DNA from 4 places in the Kitasatospora sp. NPDC041988 genome. Region 3 is predicted to be linked to each of the others. Evidence: riboswitches for the same ligand, from Rfam matches in the RefSeq annotation. Region 3 holds a riboswitch; each other region holds the start of a gene.
The links. Region 3 has a riboswitch for cyclic di-AMP ahead of ACZ6NC_RS30115 (LysM peptidoglycan-binding domain-containing protein). Riboswitches for the same ligand answer to the same signal wherever they lie in the genome.
Positions count from the first base shown of each region.

Region 1: linked by a shared signal. The riboswitch ahead of ACZ6NC_RS25830 (transglycosylase family protein) and the one ahead of ACZ6NC_RS30115 (LysM peptidoglycan-binding domain-containing protein) in region 3 are both predicted to bind cyclic di-AMP.
Region 2: linked by a shared signal. The riboswitch ahead of ACZ6NC_RS03620 (C40 family peptidase) and the one ahead of ACZ6NC_RS30115 (LysM peptidoglycan-binding domain-containing protein) in region 3 are both predicted to bind cyclic di-AMP.
Region 4: linked by a shared signal. The riboswitch ahead of ACZ6NC_RS07345 (M23 family metallopeptidase) and the one ahead of ACZ6NC_RS30115 (LysM peptidoglycan-binding domain-containing protein) in region 3 are both predicted to bind cyclic di-AMP.

Region 1 is NZ_JBVJCO010000027.1:137,183-141,352, forward strand. It holds gene ACZ6NC_RS25820 (LacI family DNA-binding transcriptional regulator) at 1-264, shown strand, start outside; gene ACZ6NC_RS25825 (hypothetical protein) at 324-524, opposite strand; gene ACZ6NC_RS25830 (transglycosylase family protein) at 701-1,990, opposite strand; cyclic di-AMP (ydaO/yuaA leader) riboswitch at 1,975-2,139, opposite strand; gene ACZ6NC_RS25835 (hypothetical protein) at 2,402-4,170, shown strand, end outside.
Region 2 is NZ_JBVJCO010000002.1:149,744-153,913, reverse strand. It holds gene ACZ6NC_RS03630 (hypothetical protein) at 1-53, opposite strand, end outside; gene ACZ6NC_RS03625 (C40 family peptidase) at 218-1,282, opposite strand; gene ACZ6NC_RS03620 (C40 family peptidase) at 1,508-2,656, opposite strand; cyclic di-AMP (ydaO/yuaA leader) riboswitch at 2,667-2,820, opposite strand; gene ACZ6NC_RS03615 (C40 family peptidase) at 3,147-4,170, opposite strand, start outside.
Region 3 is NZ_JBVJCO010000036.1:86,480-90,649, reverse strand. It holds gene eno (phosphopyruvate hydratase) at 1-625, opposite strand, end outside; gene ACZ6NC_RS30115 (LysM peptidoglycan-binding domain-containing protein) at 873-1,781, opposite strand; cyclic di-AMP (ydaO/yuaA leader) riboswitch at 1,787-1,957, opposite strand; gene ACZ6NC_RS30110 (cytochrome P450 family protein) at 2,243-3,520, opposite strand; gene ACZ6NC_RS30105 (SDR family NAD(P)-dependent oxidoreductase) at 3,752-4,170, shown strand, end outside.
Region 4 is NZ_JBVJCO010000005.1:35,405-39,574, forward strand. It holds gene purB (adenylosuccinate lyase) at 1-333, shown strand, start outside; gene ACZ6NC_RS07340 (MFS transporter) at 391-1,944, opposite strand; cyclic di-AMP (ydaO/yuaA leader) riboswitch at 2,256-2,415, shown strand; gene ACZ6NC_RS07345 (M23 family metallopeptidase) at 2,419-3,447, shown strand; gene ACZ6NC_RS07350 (DUF2470 domain-containing protein) at 3,869-4,170, opposite strand, start outside.

The sequences.
Region 1 (4,170 bases), on a different contig from region 3:
ATGGCGCTCGGCGCGATACGCGCGGTGCGCCAGCGCGGGCTCTCGGTGCCGCACGACGTCTCGGTGGTCGGCTTCGACGACTCGCCGTTGATAGCGTTCACCGAGCCGCCGCTGACCACCATCCGCCAGCCGGTCGAGGCGATGGCCACCGCGGCCGTCGACGCCCTGCTGGAGGAGGTGGGCGGGAACGCCGCCCAGCGCGGGGAGTTCATGTTCCAGCCGGAGCTGGTGATGCGCGGCTCCACGGGCGCCGGCGCCCGCTGAACGACGACGACCGGGGCCCGGAGAGCAATCCGCTCTCCGGGCCCCGGTCGTTGCGTCGTTCAGCCCTCCTGGGCGGTCGGGCGGTCCGGGCTGACCCGCCGGCCGTCGGCGGCGTCGCCGGTCCTGGTCTCCGTGCGCCGGCCCCGGGCCAGGTAGTCGCGCAGGACCAGCTCGACGGCGTCCTGCGGGTTCCTGGTGCCGGCGAGCATCATCACGTCGATGGCGAGATTGGCGTCGAGCGTGACGGTGACCTGGGCCATGGAGACTCCTTCTCGGGTGCGAAGCAGCAGCATGCCCGCTGCGCGCTGATTCCACCACGGCCTCCGCCGTCCCGCTCGCCGCCGTGGGGAGGGCAGGCCGAAGCCCCCGGGGGGAGCGACCAGACTCTCCCCGGGGGCTTCGGCGTACCGGTGTCGGCTCGGGAGCCGCTTGTGGGTCAGACCCGGCCGGCGAAGTCCGGGGCCCAGTTGGCGATGGTCTGGGTGCGCACGCCCGCGCTCGGGTTGGCGGCCTCGACGTACTTGCCGTCGCCGATGTAGATCGCGACGTGGTACACGCCGGAGTCCTGGCCGTTGTTGGACCAGAACAGCAGGTCGCCCGGCTTGAGGGCGTCCAGCGAGACGTGGGTGGAGGCGGCGGCCTGGTCGGCGGCGACGCGCGGGACGGAGATGCCCGCGGCGCGCAGCGCGGCCTGGGTCAGGCCGGAGCAGTCCCAGCCGCCGTTGCCGGTGCCGCCGTAGACGTACGCCTGGCCGACCTTCGACTCGGCGAAGGCGACCGCGGCGGCCATGCTGCCGGTGGCGGCCTGGGCGGGCGCCTGGGTCTGGGCCTGGGCGGCCGGCTTGGCGGCCTGGGTCTGCGCGGCCGGCTTGGCGGCGGCGGTGCCGGCGGCGGCCTGGCCGGAGTTGCCGGAGGACCGGTTGAACCAGTCGAAGTTCTTGCCGGACTCGTCCGAGGCCTGGTCCTTGGCGCGGTCACCGAAGGTCAGGTGCTGGCCCGGGTAGATGACGTGCGGGCCGTCGGCCAGGGTGGAGCGGTTGAGCTCGTACAGCCGCTCCCAGCCGCCCTGGACGTGGTTCTTGTCGGCGATCGAGGAGAGCCAGTCGCCGGCGACCACGGTGTAGTCGTCGGCCTTGTCCTGCCACTTCTGCGACCAGTTCTGGTCGCCCTGCGGCTTGGCGGAGTCGGTGGAGGCCGGGGCCCGGTCGGCCTTCGGCGCGGCCGGCTTGGCGGCGGCCTGGGGCTGCGCCTGGGTGGCCGGCTTGGCGGCCGGGGCCGGGGTCTGCGCGGCGGGCTTGGCGGCGGTGGTGGTGTCGACGGCGGCGGGGGTGCCGCCCTTGGTCAGACCGGCCTGGACGGAGCAGACGGGCCAGGCGCCGGGGCCCTGGACGGCGAGCACCTTCTCGGCGATCGCGATCTGCTGGTCCTTGGTGGCGAGGTCGGCGCGGGCCGCGTACGCGGTGCCACCGAACTCGGCCCAGGTGCTGTTGGTGAACTGGAGGCCGCCGTAGAAGCCGTTGCCGGTGTTGATGCTCCAGTTGCCGGTGCTCTCGCACTGGGCGACCTTGTCCCAGGTGGCGACGGAGGCGGCGGAGGCGGTGCCGGAGGTCAGGCAGGGGACGGTGAGGCCGATGCCGACGACGCCGAGGGTGGCGATCGCGCGACGGGTACGGCCGGACAGGCGGGTGCCGTTGGTGGGCAGCATGAAGATGCGGTCCTCTCCCACGCCTGCGAGGTGAGCTGTCGGATTCGGGCTGGAGTTGCCCGGCCGCGCTGTGGACGCGGCTTCACCCCTAGCCCTGAACCGGTACGCGGACCGGTCCGGGGCGACTTACCTGTGGTTCCCCCGCTCCTGCCGTGGTGCGTTTTCTAGCTGCCAGCGCACCCGACGGCAGGACTCGGCGTTGCGGATGAGCTGGGTCCGTGTGGCCACGAACGGGGAGCACGTTAAGCAGACTTAAGTTCAAACCGCAAACATGTGTGACGCTCGTCACGGTTTGCGGGAGGGGTGTCGGATGGCTGTCCACCATGATCAGAAATGACCGTTTTCGCGCAACGCCCGTCGGGGTCAACGCAACTGCCTATGCTTCAGAGGGTCAGGACTGACGCAGCCGTCTGGGGGGAGGGCTACGCAACGATGGCCATGGACGAGGAGCCGGACGCGAGCCGTCCGGCGGAAGAGCGCCGCCGGGTGTACCGCCGGGCAAAACGCCGCAGACCGGACATCCCGCCCGCCGATCCGCGAACTCCCGTACGCCGCCGGACGATGCTGCGCTGGCTCGCCGTCGGCACGGTGTTCGCGGCGGTCAGCGGCGAGGAGGTCCTGCGCCGCTCGCTGGGCGGCCCGGCCGAACCCGTCGCGGCCGCCGGCGGCTCCGCCGCGGCCGGGACCGACCCGGACGCGGCGGGGATGGGCCACGGCGCGCCGCCGCCCGCCGGCACCCCGGACGGCACCCCCGCCGCACCCGGGCAGCCCGCCGCGGCGCCCACCGTCGACCAGGGCGGCCGCCGCTGGTCCGACCCGGCCGGCTGGGGCGGCAAGGTGCCCGGCCCGCAGAGCGCCGTCCGGATCACCGACAAGGTGCTGCTCGACACCGACGCCACCGTCGCCTCGCTGCTGGTCGAGCCGTCAGGCGCGCTGACCTTCGCCGCCGACCGCACCGTCACCCTCGCCTCGGCGGGCAACGTGGAGGTCCGCGGCACCCTCGCCCTCGCCCCCGACGGCGCCGCCGTGCACACCCTGCGCTTCCCGGCCGTCGACGAGAAGCGGTTCCAGGGCGACGGCATGAAGGTGGTCGACACCGACGTCGGACTCTGGGTCACCGGCGCCGGGTACCTGCGGCTGGACGGCGCCGCCAGGACCGCCTGGGTCCGCGCCGCCGGCGAGCTGCGGGCCGGCGACACCAGCCTCACCCTGGCCGCCCCGCCCGCCGGTTGGCAGCCCGGCGACGAACTGGCCGTCACCCCGACCGGCCCGCCGGACGAGGAGGGCTTCTCCGCCCGCTACGACCTCGTCTCCGTCCGGTCCGTCAGCGGATCCACCGTCACCCTGGCGGCACCGCTCAAGTACGCCCACCCGCGGGTGGCGGCCGGAGGGGGCGTCACCGTCGGCGCCGAGGTGCTCAACCTGACCCGCAGCGTCCGGGTCGAGGGCACCACCAAGGGCCGGGCGCACGTCCACGTCACCAGCTCCCGCCGGGCCGACGTCCGGCACGCAGCCCTGCGCTGGGTCGGCCCGCGCGCCGAGACCAAGGAGACCTGGAAGGGCCCGGACGGCGCCGTCCCGGTCACCGCCCCCGTCCTCGGCCGGTACGGGCTCCACTTCCACCTGCTCGGGGACGCCACCCGCGGCACCGTGGTCGAGGGTGTGGTGGTCCGCGACGCCGGCAACCACGCGTACGTCCCGCACGCCAGCCACGGCATCACCTTCCGCAGCTGCATCAGCCACGACACCTGGGAGGACGCCTACTGGTGGGACGGCCCGCTGGACACCCGCACCCCGCAGCAGCCGTCCGACGACATCGTCTACGAGTCCTGCGTCGCCTCCCGCACCGTGCTGGAGCCCAATCCGCGCGCCTACCGGCTCACCGGCTTCAACCTGGGCGCCGGCACCGGCGGCAAGGCGCTGGACTGCGTGGCCGTCGGCGTCCAGGGCGCCAACGGGGCGTCCGGCTTCGAGTGGCCGGAGAACAGCGAGGGGGTCTGGACCTTCCAGCGTTGCCTGGCCCACAACAACCTGCAGGACGGGATCTTCGTCTGGTTGAACGCCCAGCACCATCACGTGGTCACCGAGTTCGCGGCCTACCACAACGGTGGCTGGGGCATCGAGCACGGCGCCTACCTCAACGACTTCGACTACACCGCCAGCGTGCTGTACGGCAACGCCGCCGGGGGAGTGGAGCTGCA
Region 2 (4,170 bases), on a different contig from region 3:
GCGGGCGGCCCGGCGGCCAGGGCCCGGGCCCGTTCGGCCAGCAGTGCCGTCACCTCCGCACGGTGGTCCCCCGCCGCCCGCGCGGGCGCCGCCGGGGCGGCCCCGGGCAGCGAGAGCTGGGCCAGCCCGCCGGCGGCGAGCAGCAGCGCACCGCGCCGGGACAGCGTGCAGCGGCGTGCCCCGGCAGCGGTGGGAGGAGGTGTCGGCCCGGGCCGGCTCAGAGCCGGATCACCCCCGCGACGGGCATCGCGTTGACGCTCTCGTACCGGACCTTGGCGCCCGGGTACGGGGCATGCACGATCACCCCGCCGCCGGCGTACATGCCGACGTGGTGCATGTCCCGGTAGAAGATCACCAGGTCTCCCGGTCGCGCCTCGGAGATGCCGACCCGCTGGCCGGCGTACGCCTGGGCCTGCGAGGTGCGCGGCAGGGTCACTCCGGCCTGCCGCCAGCTCCAGTACATCAGACCGGAACAGTCGAACGCGCGGGGCCCGGTGGATCCGTACGCATAGGGCGAGCCGATCATCTTCACGGCCGCGGCCAGCGCGGCGGCGCCGCGTTCGGAGGCGGGCGGGGCGGTGCCCAGGTCGAGCCGGTCGGTGCCGCGGGTGGCGCGCTGCTCGGCCTCGCGGGCGTCCTGGGCGGCCATCCGGGCCCGTTCGCCGGCACCCAGGCTGTTGAGCAGTTTCTGCGCCTCGGCCAGCCGCTGCTGGATCTGCTGTTTGCTCTCGGCCAGGGTGCGGCGGCTCTGGTCCAGCTCGGCGAGCTTGACGGAGGTCTCGGCGCGGCGCTGGTCGAGCCGGCGCTGACGGCCCACCACCTCGTGCAGCGTCTCGTTCTGCCGCTCGGCCTCCTGGTCCAGGCTGCGGGCCCTGGAGAGGTAGCCCTCGGGGTCGGTGGAGAGCATCAGCTGGACGGTCTGCGCCATGCCGCCGCCGCGGTACTCGGCGCCGGCCACGGTGGCGAGGTCGCCGCGCAGCTGGTTGAGCTCGTCCTGGGCGACGGCGACCTGCTGCTGGAGGGTGCCGGTCTCGTGCTGGAGCCGCTGCTGGGCGTCGAGCGCCGCGTTGTACTTCTCCGAGGCCTGCTCGGCCTCGTCGTAGAGCTGCTCGACCTGTGCCTTGACGTCCTTGCGGCTGGAGGGCGTGTCCGGCGAGCCCGGCGTGGCCTGGGCGGTGCCGCCACCGGCCAGGCCGAGCACGGTGGTGGCCGCCGCTGTCAGCACCAGCGCGCGGGCGAGCGCGTGCGCTCCTGACAGCGGGGAACGGCGGTGCACGGCCATGCGACGGTGGCTCCAATCCTGCGGCCCGGCCCCGCCGCCGCACCGGGGGCGGGCGGCTCGTGAGCGGGAGTCCGGTGGCAGACGTTAGCGAGTCCGGGCGATCGAGTCCAAACCCCTCCCAACCCGAATATTTGACCCTCAATCGGACATCTGCCCGAGCCGCCGGAAAAGCCGCAGGCCCGGCCTCCCACGAGGGGAGACCGGGCCCACTGGGGCTGATGCGGATCAGACGCGCACGATGGCGGAGATCGGCAGCATGGTGGCGGTCTCGTACCGGACCACCGCGCCGGGCTTCGGCGCGTGGATGACCTGCCCGCCGCCCACGTACAGGGCGACGTGGCTGGCGTCCGCGCGGTAGATGATCAGGTCGCCGGGCTGGGCGTTGGCGATGTTGGTGCCCACGTTGGTCCCGTAACCGGCCTGCTGCTGCGAGGTGCGCGGCAGCGACACGCCCGCCTGCGCGTAGGCCCAGCCGGTGAGGCCGGAGCAGTCGAAGGAGCTCGGGCCGGTGGCGCCGTAGACGTACGGCGAACCGAGCTTGCTCTCGGCGGCGGCGATCGCGGCGGAGGCGCGCGAGCCGTTGGCGGCGGGCGCGGACGGCGCGGCGGGCTTGGCGGCGGCCGGCGTCGAGGACGACGCGCCGAGGTCGCTGCGGGTGTTGTCGCGGGATGCACGGTCGGCGTCCGCCTTGGCCTTGGCCTCGGCCTTGGCGGCGTCCGCCTTCGCCTTCGCCTCGGCGGCGGCCTTCTCCTCGGCCGCGCGCATCGCCTGGCGCTCCTGCTCGGTCAGCGTGTTGAGCAGGTCCTGGGCCTTGGCCAGCTTGCCCTGGACCTCTTCCTTGGAGGCCTTCAGCTGCTGGGTGGTGGTCTCCAGCTCGCCGAGCTTGGCCTGGGCCTCGTTGCGGTCCTGGTCGAGCTTGCGCTGCTGCTCCTGGAGCTCCTTCAGCGCGCCGGACTGGGTGCTGCTGGCCTGGGTCAGCGCACCGGCCTGGTTCAGGAAGTTGTCCGGGCTGGACGAGAGCATCAGCTGCACGGTCGACGATATGCCGCCGGTGCGGTACTGCTCGCCGGCGATCTCGGCGAGGCCGCCCTGGGCCTCGGTCACCGAGGCCTGCTGACGGGCCACCTTGTCCTGCAGCTCACCGACCTGCTTCTGCAGCTCCTGCTGCTTGGCCTGGGCGCCGTTGAACTTCTCGGTCGCCTGCTCGGCCTGCTCGTTGAGCTGGTCGACCTGCTCCTTGACCTGGTCCTTGGTCGGCGTCGGGTCGGCGTGGGCGCCGGACTGTGCGGAGAGGGCGACGGCCGCGGCGGCGACACCGGTCAGGATCGAGACCCGGGCGCGGCCGGCAGGCTTGGGACGACGATGGGACGCCACGAAGGCGGACTCCTTCTTCCAACGCCCGCCTACCGGGTGAGCTGACGGGTTCGGGCCGGAAGCGTGCCCTACGACGCCTCACCGGCCGTTCCAGCGGCCGACCTGGCGCCGATTCACCCCGAGGAACGTGGTTCCCCGGCTCCGCTCCACAGCGCCCCCGACTGCTGGGCTCCCCGTCGGACCGGTCCTGCGACCCGTCCCGCTGCTTCACGAACTCGGCGGTAAACCCCCGCCGCCACCCAGGCTGGGTGATCGACTGTGCGGTGGTTCGAGTCACGACCCTAGTAACAGAACCGTGATCCGTTCAAATCCTTGTCAGAAAAAAGACGGAAGAATACCCAAGTTCATTTGTGAATATGACCGGGTGTGACCAGCGCCGTACGCGGAGCTGATCATTTATCACCATGCGGTCGGGAACGCCGACGCCACCCCCGACCGGAGGTGGCGCGGATCACAGGGCCGTATCGCGGCCCGTGGGCGTGTCGGTCCGTCAGACCCGGCGGATGGTGTTGATCTTCATCGCGTCGGCCTTCATCACCTTCACCACGTCGCCGGTGTGCGGGGCGTGCACCACCATGCCGTTGCCGATGTACATCGCGACATGGCTGCGGTCGTCGCGGTAGATGATCAGGTCGCCCGGCTGGGCCTCGGCCAGCGAGGGCACCCGGGTGCCGACGTTGCCCTGCGCCTGCGAGGTGCGCGGCAGCGAGACGCCGGCCTTCCCGTACGCCCAGACCATCAGGCCGGAGCAGTCGAAGGTGCTCGGGCCGGTGGCGCCCCAGATGTACGGCGAGCCCTGCTTGCTCATCGCGTTGGAGACGGCCGCCCCGGCGTAGCCGCCGGCCTGCGGCAGGCTGCCGAGGTCTGCCCGGGCGCTGTCACGCGAGGCCCGGTCGTCCTGCTGCTGGGCGGCCTTCAGCGCGGCCCGCTCGGAGGCGCTGAGCGAGTTCATCAGGTCCTGGGCGGCCTTGAGCTTCTGGTTGACGTCGGCCTTGGACTGGTTCAGGTCCTTGGTCGTGGTGTCCAGCGAGGCGAGGATCGCGGCGGCCTCGGTCTTCTGCTGGTCCAGCCGGCGCTGCTGGTCCTGGAGGCCCTTGAGCGCCTCGGTCTGGCTGGAGCTGGCCTGCTGCACGCTGGAGGCCTTGTCCAGGTAGCCGGACGGGTCGGAGGAGAGCATCAGCTGCACGGACGGGTCGATGCCGCCGGTGCGGTACTGCTCGCCGGCCACCGCGGCCAGCCCGCCCTGAAGCTGGGTCATCTGGTCCTGACCGCGCGCCACCTGGTCCTGGAGCTGGTCGGCCTGCTTGCGGAGCTGGTCGGCCCGCTCCTTGGCGCCGTTGTACTTCTCGGTCGCCTGCTCCGCCTCTTCCTGGAGCTGGTCGATCTGCGCCTTCACGTCCTCCTTCTTGGGGGACGGGCTCGGCGCGGCATGGGCGGCGACCTGGGCGGAGAGGGCGACCGCGGTCGCCGCTGCAGCGGTGAGCACGGAGACCCGCGCGCGGCTCGGCTGCTTG
Region 3 (4,170 bases):
CGAAGCCGCCCTCGTCGCCGAGGCCGGTGGAGAGGCCGCGCTCCTTCAGGACGCCCTTGAGGGTGTGGTAGACCTCGACGCCCCAGCGGACGGCCTCGGAGAAGGACTCCGCGCCGATCGGGGCGATCATGAACTCCTGGATGTCGACGTTGGAGTCCGCGTGCGAGCCGCCGTTGAGGATGTTCATCATCGGGACCGGCAGGACGTGCGCGTTCGGGCCGCCCAGGTAGCGGAACAGCGGCAGGTCGCTGGCCTCGGAGGCGGCGTGCGCGACGGCCAGCGAGACGCCCAGGATGGCGTTGGCGCCGAGCGAGGACTTGTCCGGGGTGGCGTCCAGGTCGAGCATGGCCTGGTCGATCAGGCGCTGCTCGGTGGCGTCGTAGCCGACCAGCTCCGGGCCGATCTGCTCGATGACGGCCAGGACGGCCTTCTCGACGCCCTTGCCGAAGTAGCGGTTCTTGTCACCGTCGCGCAGCTCCAGGGCCTCGAAGGCACCGGTAGAGGCACCCGACGGGACAGCGGCACGGCCGGTGCTGCCGTCGTCGAGGCCGACCTCGACCTCGACCGTGGGGTTGCCACGCGAGTCGAGAATCTCACGGGCTACGACGACATCGATGGACGGCACGAGGCATCTCCTAGCGGAAGCAGGTTCGACTGACGGTGGGTGCTGTCGGACGAACGATTGCGGAGTCGTTACGACCAGAGCCTAACCGCACGGGCTCTCGGGGCCACGTTGACCTCGGTCCCGTCTCAGCGTGTGGCCCTACTACCCCCCGGTAGTTCACCTGGTTGCCCCATGAAAGGCGACCAGATGTGGACGAAGAGGGCCGAATCCGGCCCCCTTCGTCGAATCACCGTGAAGGCGGGGCCGCTCAGCCGAGGTTGAGCACCTGGCCGGGCAGGATCAGGTTCGGGTCGGTGCCGACGGTGCCGCGGTTGCCGTCGTACAGCGACTGCCAGCCGCCGGAGACGCCCTGGGTGGCGGCGATGCCGGCCAGCGTGTCGCCGGACTGGACGGTGTAGCCGTGGCCGGCGCGCTGCTGGGCGACCGGGGCGCTCGGCGCGGCCGGAGCGCTCTGGGCGGCGTGGGCGTCCTGGCTCGCGTCCTGGCTCGCGGCCTGGCCGGCGAACTGCTGGTAGACGCTCGGGTGGCTGGTCCAGTACCAACCGCCGTTGTTCTGGTACCAGTACACCTTGGCCTCGGCATCCCAGCCGGCGTGGCCGGAGAAGCCCGGGGCCTGGGTCTCCTGCTGCGCGTACGGCTGGGTCTGCTGCTGGGCGTGCGACTGGGCGGCGGGCTTCTGGGCCTGCTGCTGGACCGGCTGCTGCGCGGGCTTCGGCTGGGCCGGCTTCGGCGCGGCGGGCTTGGCATCCGAGGAGGCGTCGACCGAGGCCGGGGCACCGCCCTTGCTCAGGCCGGCCTTCTGCGAGCAGACCGGCCAGGCGCCCGGGCCCTGCGAGGCGAGGACCTTCTCGGCGACCGAGATCTGCTGGGCCCTGCTGGCCTGGTTGGCCTGCGGCGCGTACGAGGTGCCGCCGTACGCCTTCCACGTGCTGGAGGTGAACTGCAGACCGCCGTAGAAGCCGTTGCCCGTGTTGATGCTCCAGTTGCCGCCGCTCTCGCACTGGGCGACCGAGTCCCAGGTCGAGACGGGGGCAGCCGAGGCGCCGGTGGCGGTGAGGATCGGCATCGCGAGTCCGACGCCGGCCACGCCGGCGACGGCGATGGCCTTCTCGGTCTGGGTGCGACGACGGTGACGGCCGGTTCCAACGAACAGCATGACGAGGTCCCTCTCCGCACGCCTGCGAGGTGAGCTGTCGGGTTCGGACCGGGAGGTGGCCCGGCCGCGTCACGCGGAAAGCTTTCTGCCCGCGTGGGCGGCTTCACCCCAAGCCGTGGGGGACGGCAACAAACCTGGTTCCCCCGCCCCTGCCCAGGGTCTGGTCGGTTTCCCGTGACGCGGCGGGCAGGATTCGGCGTTCCGCGCACGAGGTCCGCAGCTGCGAACTCCACGGAGGGTAGACAGATCCTCTTACCAATCACAAGCTCATATCGCCGATATCACACAGAAATTACGGCGCGTGGTCGATCGCCCACCAACGGCGGCGGTATGTCCGGGTTGATGGTGATTCAATCCCCCAGTTGCGGCGTGTCGGAGACGCCCCATCAGTGTGTCGAGGTCTCAGACCGTGACATCTGAGACTCCGGCAGACGGTTCTGCGGCAGCTCACGGAGGGGTTGTCAGCTTGTGGCGAGCTTCTTCTCGGGACTGAATTCGACCGGAAGTTCGCGAAGTCCACGCATGATCAGGCCACCTCGCCAGCGCAGATTCTCCGGGCTTTCGGCAAGCCGCAGATCGGGCAGCCGGGTGAGCAGGGTGGCCAGCGCCGCCCGGCCCTCCAGCCTGGCCAGCGGGGCACCGATGCAGTAGTGGATGCCGTGCCCGAAGCCCAGGTGGGGGTTGTCCGTCCGGGCCAGGTCGAGGGTGTTCTCGGCGGCGAACCGCGCCGGGTCCCGGTCCGCCGCCGCGAGCACCACCAGCACCGGATCGCCGACCGGGATGTCCACTCCGCCGATGGTCAGCGGGCTGGTCGCGAACCGCCAGGTGGCCAGCTCCACCGGCCCGTCGTAGCGCAGGAGTTCCTCGATCCCGGTCTCCAGCAGGGCGCTCTCGCCGCGGGCGACCGAGTCCTGCAACAACGCCCGCTGGTCCGGGTTGCGCAGCAGCGCGTAGGTGCCGTTGCCGATCAGGTTGACGGTCGTCTCGAAGCCGGCGAAGAGGAGGATGAAGGCCATCGCCGCGGCCTCGTTCTCGGTGAGGTGCTCGCCGTGGTCGCTGGCCCGGATCAGGCCGGAGATCAGGTCGTCGCCGAGGTCCGCCCGCTTGCGGTGGATCAGCTCCGCCAGGTACGCGCGAATCCGCTTGACCGCCCGCCCCACGCCGCCGCGCTGCCCCCCGCCCTGGCCCGGCCTGGTGTGGCGCACCATCATGCCCGCCCAGTCACGGAAGTCGTCCTGGTCCTCGGCCGGCACGCCGAGCAGGTCGCAGATCGCGTAGATGGGGAGGGGGAAGGCGAACTCGTGGATCAGGTCGGCGCTGCCGCGCTCCGCGAAACCGTCGATCAGCCGGTCGGTGAGCTGCTGCACCCGCGGCTCGAACTCGGCCACCCGGCGGGGCGTGAACGCCTTCGACACCAGGCGCCGCAGCCGGGTGTGGTCCGGCGGGTCGATGTTCAGCAGATGCGTCATCAGGTCGGCCTGGCGTTCGCCCGGGATGCCGACCCTGCCGGTGCGGTGGGCCTGCTCGCTGTGGTGGACCGGATTCTTGGAGAGCCGGCCGTCGGCGAGCGCCTGCCGGGCATCCGCGTACCTGGTCACCAGCCACGCCTCCACCCCGCTCGGCAGGGTGGTGCGGTGCACCGGCTCGTGCTCCCGCAGCCACGCGTACGCCGGGTACGGGTCGGCGGCGAAGTCCCAGGTGAAGAGCGGCGGGCGGGCGGAATCGGGCTGAACTGGCATGCGTCGACGGTATCCGGTGGGGATCGGCGAGGTTCCCCTGCCGGGCCGGTCGGCCACCGGGCCGCGGCGGGGCGGTTCCCGGCCCGCACTCGGCGGGTTCTCGGCGTGGCAGGCGTGAGCCTGGTCACCTGAGGGGTAATCCCTGTTGCGGAGGGTCAGGACAAGCCTACGATCCTCCGCAAAGCAACACGTGGGCGCCGGTGCGGAGCCGCCCACAGGGAGGAGCGCACCATGCGGGTCACCGGGGCAGTCGTGGTCATCGCCGTACTCGACGGCGGGTCGGGTGCCGATCTCGCACGCCGCTTCACCGCCGCCGGCGCCGTCGGCGTGCTCGTCGCCGACCAGCGGGAAGGCATCGCCGAGGACCTCGCCGCCGAGCTCGACCGGCCGGGCTGCCCGGTCGTCGGCGTCTGCGGCGACATCCGCCGGCCCAGCGACGTCGCCGCCCTGGTCGACACCGCCGAGAAGCACCTCGGACCGATCGACCTGTTCTGCGTGGCCGGCCCGGACGGCGAGCGGATCGTCTCCCTCGCCGAGCTGCCCGACCACCTCGACCTGGAGCGGCTCGCCGAGCTCCTCGCGCTGGTCGGCGAGGCCATCGGCGAGGTCGTGATACCGCAGCAGCGCCGGCCGGTGGAGGACGTGGCGAC
Region 4 (4,170 bases), on a different contig from region 3:
CGCTACCTGCCGTTCCTGGCCACCACCAAGGTGCTGATGGGCGCGGTGCGCGCGGGCGTCGGCCGGGAGACCGGGCACGAGGTCATCAAGGAGCACGCCGTCGCCTCGGCACTGGCGATGCGGGCCGGCGCCCGGGAGAACGAGCTGCTGGACCGGCTCGCCGACGACGAGCGGATGCCGCTGGACCGGGCCGCGCTGGACGCGCTGCTGGCCGACCGGCTCTCCTTCACCGGCGCGGCCGGTGCGCAGGTCGCCGAGGTCGTCCGCCAGGTCGAGGCCGTTGCGGCCGCCTACCCGGAGGCCGCCAAGTACGCTCCCGGCGACATCCTCTGACGGTTCCTCGGGCGACTGCTCAGACGACTCCCAGGCATACGAGGGCTCCGCTGCCGGTCAGGTGGCGGGGCCCTCGGGCGTTCCGGGGGCCCGCGGGGCGGACGTCGTTCCAGAGGCGGTTCCGGCGGGGAGGTGGCCCGGGTCGAGCGGCGGGCCGTTGGTGCCGCAGGAGTAGCGGCAGTCCGGCTCGGCCACCGGGTGGTCCTCGGCGGCGAGGACGTTGCCCCGGACGGTCGTGAACGCGATGAGTCCGCCCGTGACCAGCAGCCCGGCGCAGATCAGCATCGCCGTCCGGAAGGCGGAGTCCACCGAGGACGGCACCTGGTAGGCGTCGCCGCTGAGCCCGGCGAGTGCGGGCAGCGCGGCGACCGCGAGCAGACCGGCCGCGCGGGCGGCGGCGTTGTTGACGCCGCTGGCGATGCCCGCGTGCCGGACCTCCACCGCCGCCAGCACGGTCGCGGTCAGCGGTGCGACCAGCAGCACCATCCCGCAGCCCATCACGGTGACGGCCGGCAGCACGTCCGTCCAGTACGAGGCCCCCGCGCCGATCCGCAGCATCAGCAGGACGCCGACCGCGCAGAGCAGCGGGCCCACGGTGAGCGGCAGCCGTGGGCCGATCCGCTTGCCGAGCCGGCCGGCCCGGGCGGAGAACGCCAGCATCAGCACGGTGATCGGCACCAGGGCCAGCCCGGAGACCAGCGGGGAGAAACCGGAGACGATCTGCAGCTGCACGACCAGCAGGAAGAACACCCCGCTGAAGGCGGCGTAGACGCAGAGGGTGACCAGGTTCACCGCGGTGAACAGCCGGGAGGAGAAGAGGCCGAGCGGCAGCATCGGCTCCTGGGTGCGGCGCTCGACCACGATGAAGGCCGCGCCCAGCAGCAGCCCGGCCGCGCCGGTCAGCCAGACCCCGGGGGTCAGCCCGTCGCCGGCCGCGGTCAGGGCATAGGTGACGGAGCCCAGGGCCAGCGCGGCCAGCGCCGCGCCGAGCACGTCGAACCGGCCGGTCGCGCTCTCGTCCCGGCTCTCCGGCACGTGCCGGGAGGCCACGGCCACGACCACCACGGCCAGCGGGACGTTCAGCAGGAAGATCCACCGCCAGCCGGGGCCGTCCACCAGCCAGCCGCCGAGGAAGGGGCCGACCGCGGCCGCCACCCCACCCAGGCCCGACCAGAGGCCGACCGCCGCCGAGCGGTCGTCCGGGTGGTAGACGGCCTGAAGCATCGCCAGTGAGCCGGGGGTGAGCAGCGCCCCGCCGATGCCCTGGACCGCGCGGGCGGCGATCAGCACCTCGATGGTGGGCGCGGCGGCACACGCGGCCGAGGCGACGGCGAACCAGATCACGCCGAGCAGGAAGACCCGGCGCCGGCCGTAGCGGTCCCCGAGCGCGCCGCCGAGCAGGATCAGCCCGGCCAGGGTGAGCAGATAGGCGTTGAGCGTCCACTGCAGGGCGGCGAGCGGGGCGCCGAGATCGGTGCCGATCCGGGGCAGGGCGACGTTCACCACCGTGCTGTCGAGCATCGCCATGCTGGAGCCGAGCACCGTCGCCAGTAGTACCCAGCGGCCCTGCGCGGTGCCCAGACGCAGGGTGCCGGCCTCGGAGGTGGTCACGGCCTGATCGTCCGCCCCCGGGGGGCGACGTGACAAGGCTCACCGGGGGTGTGTCGGCGAATGGCTTTCCGTAGCCGATCACATGCGGACGGGCACCGAAATCGGCGGAGCGTCGTGGATCAGTGGCGCGCGGTGAATCGATTGTGCACATACTGTGCAGCCGATCATTCGGAGTGTCACCGTCTTCCCGGCTTTTGTTTCCGGTTCAAGAGATCGACATTGCTTCACCCGGATGGATGGGTTTTAGTTCAGCGACCGCCCGGCGTTGGCCCGGGTGGCCACCGGGTGGAACGCCTAGTCCTGCCGCTGCCCGGTGGTACGAACTGAACTCTGTTCGGCAGGAGCGGGGGACCCAAAGGTAAGTCGCCGGACCGGAATTCACGGTCCGGCTTGGGGTGAAGCCGCACATGCGGCCGGGCAACTCCAGCCCGAACCCGACAGCTCACCTCGCAGGCGTCGGAGAGGAAATTCCCCATGCCCGCACATGCTCGTCGTATCGCCCTGCCCCGCGCCGCCCGCATCGGCATCGCCACCGCCGTCACCGGCGCCGCGTTCGCCCTTCCGCTGGTGACCACCATCAGCGCGCAGGCCCACACCGCCCCGGCCGCGAAGCCCGCGCAGACCAGCACCTGGACCGGCGCCACCAGCGTCGACGCCGCCCCGGCCGCCGCCGCGCAGCCGGCCGCCGAGGCCGCCAAGCCGGCCGCCGCCCCGGCCGAGGAGAGCTACAAGGTCGTCGGCGGGGACTCCCTGTCGAAGATCGCCAACGCCAAGCAGGTCGAGGGTGGCTGGCAGGCGCTGTACGACCACAACCGCTCGGTCGTCGGCAGCAACCCGAACCTGATCTTCCCGGGCCAGCAGCTCGCGCTGGGCACCAAGGCCGCCGCCGCTCCGGCCGCCGCCGAGGCCGCCAAGCCGGCCGCCCCCGCCAAGTCCGCCTCGCAGGACTCCGCGAAGCCGGCCGCCCACGCCGCCGCCCCGAAGCCGGTCCAGGCCGCGAAGCCCGCGCAGGCCCCGGCCACCAAGCCGGCGCCCGCCGCTGCCAAGCCGGCCGCCCCGGCCACCACCCCGGCCCCGGCCGCGGTGGCCAGCACCTCCGGTTACGTCGCCCCCCTCGCCAACCCGAAGCTCGGCACCGCCTACGGCGTGGCCGGCTCGATGTGGGCCTCGGGCCACCACACCGGTGCCGACTTCGTCGCCTCCACCGGCACCCCGCTGCGCGCCATTGCGGCCGGCACCGTGGTGAAGGCCGGCAACGGCGGCGCCTACGGCAACGAGGTCGAGATCAAGCTCGCCGACGGCAAGTACGCCCAGTACGCGCACCTGTCCTCGATCGGCGTGAAGATCGGTCAGACCGTCACCGTCGGCCAGCAGATCGGCCTCTCCGGTGCGACCGGCAACGTGACCGGCCCGCACCTGCACTTCGAGATCCGCACCGGCTCGGAGTACGGCTCGGACATCGACCCGATCGCCTACCTGCGGGCGCACGGCGTCTCCATCTGACCTTCGGGCAGAGACCACCGCAAGGTGCGGGGCGTACGACCTCCCGGGATGGTCATGTCGGGTGACCGCTCGACCGGGTGATCGCCGCACCTCCGGCGGAACAACGGGCGCGGGACACGCCCAGGCCGGCCCGGCTCGCGAAGCTACTTCGCGAGCCGGGCCGGCCGCTGTTGTTTCCGGGAGGGTCTCCGGTCCGATTTCCGGCCGGGTTTCCGGTCCGGTGCCGGCCGGGTTTCCGGCGGTTTCCGGCGGTTTTCGGCGGTCTTCGGACCGGCGTCGGGGATGGGCGGTGGCCGGGTATTCCGGACCGGGGTCACGGCCGTTTTCGTTCGACTGATCAGGTCGCCGATTCCCGTGGCAGCCTGATCGGCCGTCAGGTTGGTGTGGCCCGAAGGTCAGTTCGTGCTGCCCGTCCGTCCGGTCAGAACCGGTGGGCGGGCAGTCCGCTGTGGGCGGCGGTCAGCAGCTGGTGCACCCGGTGGCCGAACTCGTCGGCGTCGTGAGCGGGTTCGGGGAAGACCAGACGGACATCGCGGTGGCCGTGCGGGTGGTCCAGGCGGAGCACCAGGCCGTACCGGTCGAGCGCGAGCGGGCGGATCTCCGGTCGCCCGGTGAGGAGGTGGGGGTCGATCAGCCGGGTGAGCACGGCGAGCGCGTCGGGGTGGTCGTCGGCGAGGTGGGTGAGCAGGCCGGCCTCGTACGGAGCGAGCGGGTCGGGTGTGG